DNA from 2 places in the Exiguobacterium sp. s128 genome. Region 1 is predicted to be linked to the other one. Evidence: predicted binding sites of a transcription regulator. Region 1 holds the regulator's gene; the other holds the start of a gene.

Region 1 (3,208 bases):
CCTCGCTCAATCGTCCGTTGATCGATTTCCGGATGTGTTCGTAAAAACATGATGACGCCCGGATGTGACAATACACGTTGATGGATGGCCCGAACCGATTCCGCCACGTCCGGCCGATTTAAAATCTTTTCAATCGATGATTGGATATGTTCCATCTCACTACTCCTTTATTTGCCCTTGAGCTCCCGCAGAATCCGTTCCATTTCTTCATCATCTGGCACTTCGGCTTCAAAGCTCGCTTTTTTCGTCGCTTCATATTGCTGCTGTTTTTCTTTTTCTTCTTGTAACCATTTTGGATTCGGACCGGTCGCATTCGAACGACCTCTTCGTCCTCCGACCGTCTGCCGTGAACGTTCTTGCTTCTGGTCCTGTTTTTTCGAAATCAACTCGTCTTGTTCTTTCGTTTTCGCCAACGCTTCAGCCGCTGTCACGTACCCTTTTTGTTTCCAGTCGTCGACGATTGAAAGTAAGAAGTTTTTACTGAACCGATTATCTTTTTTGATGACAAGTGCATAGTAGTAAGCTGCATTGACGATACCGGATGACATCTCATAATCGATGATCAACTGTTGAATCAACTCTTCGTCCCGCTCCGACAAGGCTTTGACTTTTCTTAATTTCGCAACGTAATGTTTCGGATGGGTCCCTTCCATCGTTTCCGTTTCACTCAGCTCACCGACTTCCACTTCCTCGAGGACCGCCACCTTCGCTTTTTTCTCGCGACTCAGCTTTTGCTTCGCCGACAACATCATTTGTTTACAACGCTCTTGTTTTTCACTGTCCGTCATCGGCAAATACGCTTCGTGACGAAAACGAGCATTTAACAGTTCCGCCATCAACGCCTCGTTCGATTGTGTCACGTAGGCTAATTTCAACAAGAGATGATCAATTGATTTCGTATAAAAACTACGTGGGAGGAACCGATCGGTCTGACGTTTCATTTCTTCGAGGTCAAAGGAATAATCAAATTCATAGGCAGCCCGTTCTTGTTTCGCATACGACTTTGGCTGATGCGCTGAAGCCAAACCGGCTTTGACATCAAATACTTGATCAAAGCGTACCGTTCGATCGACGACGTTTTTCGGTAATGGCTCCGTCCGGAATCGATTTTGTAACGACCGGAATCGAATTTCACCGACACGATAAAACAGTAAACTCGATAACACACCATCGTTCAAAAAAGTATGCGGGGCTAACGGCACACGTATTTGGTAGACATAACGATAAGCGGCTTGTTTGGCTTCAAATGTCCGAATCAAGCCGATCCCTTCGAGCTTAAACAGTTCCTCTTTAAATTCCTCGACTGAAAACCCAAGTAACGTCCCAAGTTCCGCATGTGAAATATATTGAGATTTTGTTTTTCCAGGAATCATCTCACTCCAAAACGTTTGGTACAAACCAAGTGCCTTCACCCCAATGATTGGTTGATATAAATAATAGAGGGACTGATAGGCTTCCCGATCGACGACACCATTACTCATGATCAGGCAGAGATCAGTCCCTGACAATTCACGTTCCATCATTTGATTGGTCCCTTCTTTCGTGAGAAAAAGAGAGGGCGTTCTGAACAGACAGACGACCTCTCCTTCATTATGTTAGGTTTTCTCGTTCATTGTCTTGATGGCGTTCCATCAATTCAGATAACTCTTGGAAAAAGACGTTGATGTCTTTGAACTGCTTATAGACACTGGCAAATCGGACATAAGCCACTTCATCGACAGAAGCGAGTTCATTTAATACAAGACGCCCCACTTGTTCACTTGGAATTTCGTGTTGTGCGGTCGCGCGTAACGTTTTTTCGACACGACTGACGACGGTCTCCAATTGTTCGATGGAAATCGGTCGTTTTTCACACGCTCTAACCAATCCTCGCAGAATCTTATCCCGATTGAATTCATCACGCGTCCCATCTTTCTTGACGATGATGAGCGGTGTTTGTTCAATCATCTCAAATGTCGTGAAGCGATACCCGCAGGATTCACATTCACGCCGTCTGCGAATCGATCCAAAATCTTGCACGGGTCGTGAATCCAATACTTTTGTCCCGTTATAGTTGCAGGCTGGACAACGCATGTCGTACCTCCATTCACGTAATTTCTCTTGTGCCGATCATCTTCAAACGATACGCGGCATCGAGGTCCTGATAAATCGACTCAATCCATTTTTCAAGATCCGGACCTAACAATCCGTCCCGATGTAAAAAGAGATCGACAGCTGTCCGACCTGATCCGACCATGATGACGGTTGCAAGTCCGTCTAGTCCAGATGCCTGGAAGGCCAATTCCCCTCTTCCTTGGTCGATTCGTTTGACTGTTCCTTGTTGGCGTGTAATCGCCGTTTCTAGACCTGTGAACAACATCTCTGCTGTCGCTGCATAATAGTGCGTCCGTAATTTTTCATTTTTATGTGTGTCCGATGTTTCCATTTGTTTTTGCAAACGTTCCTTTAGTCCCATTCGTCATCACCTTTTTCTGTTTTCTTCTACTATTAAGAATAACAGACGTCAGACATATTAAAAAGCCCTCGCCATGAAGACGAGAGCTTGTTCATTCGTGTTTTTGTCAGTTAACGTGCTGAACCGTAGCAGCAGGAACTTTGACAGGTCCCAGACCACGTGGAATTTCGACAGTTTCACGGATTTTCGCATCGAGTGCATCAGCGATATAATTCGCTGCGATAGCCGGATCGATCCGATCGCCACATGTAAATACATCAACCGATGCATATCCATGTTCTGGAAAACTATGAATCGTTAAATGCGATTCAGAGATGATGACGACGCCGCTGACGCCGTGTGGAGCAAACTTATGGAATGCGACTTCACGTACTTCTGCACCAGCTTGAAGTGCTGCATCAACAAAAAGTCGTTCTACAAATTCCATGTCGTTCAATTTTTCAGGATTACAATCCCAAAGTTCTGCAATAATGTGTCTTCCCATAGTATCCATTTGTGGATCCCCCCTACATTCAATGGTCTTCAAAGTAGTTATGATCACTTACTTTGCGCCTGAGTCGTTCGCACCCACGGGGGAAAGTTAGTCCAGAGAGGTCCTAACCCTTTAAGCTGCGATTGCCAGACCGATTGAAGTTCACGATTTGAATTATAGCGAGTATCAAAAAGATACACAAGGATAAATTTCGAATTTTAATATATTTTCCTAAAAAAAACGCTCTACTGACTGCTGTAGAGCGATTCTTCCATATTTAA
Region 2 (3,208 bases), on a different contig from region 1:
AGATAGATTTCATAACCGGCTAACGCTGCAATCAACTCGACTAGAGCCGAACGTTGCAGGAACGGCTCCCCACCTGAAATCGTAATCCGCCGTGATCCGAGCATATGAATCTGTTCGACGACTTCAGCGACCGAGTAGTCAGCTCCCCCTTCGACGAGCCAAGAATCGGGATTGTGGCAGCCCGGACAGTGATGGGGACACCCTGCAAAAAAGACGACCGTGCGTAATCCCGGACCATCGACGACCGAGTCAGCGAGAATCTGTAGCAGTCGCATGGCGCACCCGGTCCTGTTCTTCTGCCCGTTTCGCTTCATTCCAACGATCCATCGTTCCGACCAAGTAGCCGGTGATCCGGCGAATTCGTTCAATCTCTTCACCACCGCAAACGGGGCACTTCAGCTCGATCGTTTGTTCCGTCCGGCAGGTCAGACACCGGTCGATGGGATGATTGATCGAACCATACCCCATTCCCGACGCTGCCATTAGTCGGACGATTTCTTCGATTGCCTCTCGATTTCCCGCTAACGCACCGTCCGTCTCGACATAGGTAATATGACCACCGTTACATAACGCGTGAAAAGGTGCTTCCAGCCGGATTTTCTCGCGGATGGTGACCGGTGCGTCGACCGGGAGATGGAACGAGTTCGTATAATACGGTTTATCGGTCACCCGGTCGATGGACCCAAACGTCTTCAAATCCTGCGCTGTGAACTTTCCTGATAATCCTTCCGCTGGTGTCGCGAGTAATGAAAAATTCAGCCCGGTTTTTTCGCCATATTGATCGACGACCGTACGCATCGTCTCAATCAAGGCTTGACCAATCCGGTGAGCAAGCTCCGCTTCTCCGTGATGGTGACCGGTCAGGACGATCAAGGCCTCCGCCAAACCAATGAACCCAACCGATAACGTCCCTTGCCGCAATACCGGTTCGACGCGATCAGATGGTGCTAACGTCTGCCCATCCAGCCAAACATGTTGATATAAAAAAGTAAATTCCTCTGCTGTCCGATCTGCTTGATATTGATACCGTTCGAGTAATTGTTCACAGATCAAATGTGTGTAGGTCGATACAAGGGCGAACATCCGGTCCAGACTTTGCGTCATCAATGCCAACCGAACGAGATTCAAGCTCGTAAAGGAAAGATTCCCACGCCCAACGACGGATGCTGGACCTTGACGGTTTTCAAAGACTCGGGTCCGACACCCCATATATGCTACTTCTTCTTCCGGTGCGCCACTGGACGATCGATTAAAGGGCGCATCTAAAAAAGCAAAATTCGGAAACAGCCGTTTCCCCGTCACTTCTGTCGCGAGTTGAAACAAATCATAGTTCGGATCAGTCGGATGGAACGTGACACCGGCTTTGACCTTAAAGATTTGGATCGGAAAAATCGGTGTTTCGCCTTTCCCAAGTCCGGCTTTCGTCGCTTCCAGTAATGCCCGGATCAACAATCGCCCAAAGACGGACGTATCGGTCCCGTAGTTGATGGAGATGAACGGGACTTGTCCACCGCCTCGTGAATGCATCGAATTCGTATTATGAATAAACGCTTCGCACGCTTGATAGGTCATCTCATACGTTTCCGACATCGCATACGCCCGTTTTTGACGATTCGACCATTTCGGAACTAAAACACGGATTTTTTTGAGCTGACGCTGAAACGTTTTTTCGACGAATGGTGCTAGATCATAGTCAAACATCGGATAGGATTGTCCCCCATGCTGCATGTTTTGGTTCGCCTGCATGATGATTGCGGCGAGCGCTAAAGCGGACCGAATGTCTTGCGCCGGACGGATCGTCCCGTGGGCCATGTCAAATCCTGTCGTCAACAAACGCCCGAGTGGTAATTGGACACAAGTCGTCGTCCCGGTTACATAATAATCGGCGTCGTGAATATAAATGAGGTTGTCGTCTACTGCTTGTTTCACCTCCGCTGACAGCAACAGGTCCTGCATCATCTGCTTTGCTGCTGTACTTGCAATCCGATTTAGTTTCGCAAGAGGTGTTTTCCCGTCGACATTGGCATTTTCCTGGATTTCATCGGATGACGGATGTTGAATGACCTGTTCGTATAACGTCTGCAATTGCATCTTCATCTCTCCCTAAATCTTGTGGTGTTTTTCTATAATCCCACTATATCTAGAGTCATTTATGACCAACAATCCCTGCATATCTGAAACGTTTTGCAAGGAAAACCGTCGATTCGTCACGAAATGTTTCGAGAAATCGGATTAAATCGGATTAAGACGCCTTTTCTTGATCAGCTGTTCCCTATGAGAAGGGTCACTTTACTCGTTCAGAATAAAAAAAGGAACAGGCGACGGGACGATTCCTCCCTGTCTGCCTGTTCCATCTTGTTTAACCGTTTAATCCATTTCAATCAATGTATCGGACACGCTTGGTAAGAGAACCTTAAAGACCGTTCCTTCCCCTAAGATCGACTCGACATCGATGTTCCCATCGTGCGCCCGGACGATTTCCTTACAGATCGATAGACCTAAGCCTGTTCCGCCGATTTTACGACTGTCGGAATTGTCGACACGGTAAAATTTACTGAACAGGTGTGGCATCGCACTACTTGGAATCCCTAACCCGAAATCACGAATACTCAACTCAATCTGATTGTGATGGTGCGTCAAGGAAATGACGACATCTCCACCATCCGGTGAATATTTGATCGCATTACTGACTAAGTTCCCGATCAATTGTTTCATACTGTTTTTATCGGCATTGACTAAAAATTCATGGCTCTCATCGATATCCAGTTGGAGACGATGTTGTTCCGTCGCGACCTGATAAAAACGGGTCTGTTCTTTGACCGTATCGACGAGATCAAACACTTCTTTATCATACGACTGTTTGCCTGACTCCATCCGTTGGACATTCAAAAAATCACTGACAAGATCCGTCAGGCGTTTGGATTCATCATGAATCGTCTGCAAATACCGTTTGTTTCGTTCGGGATCGAGTTTTCGTTTCAGCATCAGTTCCGTGAACCCATAAATCGACGAGAGTGGCGTCCGTAATTCATGCGACACCGTCGAGACGAGTTCCGATTTCATCCGGTCGACTTCCGTCTCTGCCGTGACATCACGGAAAACGAGAATCGTTCCTTTCGCTTCTTGACTAAGCATGATTTCTTCCGCATAGACTTGAATGAAATATTGACCTTGATCAATCGATAAGGAGAACATCCCCTCCGGAATC

The links. The regulator NrdR, encoded in region 1, represses ribonucleotide reductase genes. The targets are predictions, from matches to a motif close to AACACNATATATNGTGTT.
Region 2: the regulator NrdR is predicted to act here: its motif matches at 2,131-2,148, upstream of KNQ13_RS11720 (anaerobic ribonucleoside triphosphate reductase).

Annotation. Positions count from the first base shown of each region.
Region 1 is NZ_JACSMT010000001.1:195,475-198,682, forward strand. Features, by position in the region: gene dnaI (primosomal protein DnaI) at 1-155, opposite strand, end outside; gene KNQ13_RS00960 (replication initiation and membrane attachment family protein) at 168-1,523, opposite strand; gene nrdR (transcriptional regulator NrdR) at 1,591-2,073, opposite strand; gene KNQ13_RS00970 (hypothetical protein) at 2,087-2,455, opposite strand; gene speD (adenosylmethionine decarboxylase) at 2,562-2,948, opposite strand.
Region 2 is NZ_JACSMT010000032.1:13,158-16,365, forward strand. Features, by position in the region: gene nrdG (anaerobic ribonucleoside-triphosphate reductase activating protein) at 1-275, opposite strand, end outside; gene KNQ13_RS11720 (anaerobic ribonucleoside triphosphate reductase) at 250-2,091, opposite strand; gene KNQ13_RS11725 (ATP-binding protein) at 2,368-3,208, opposite strand, start outside.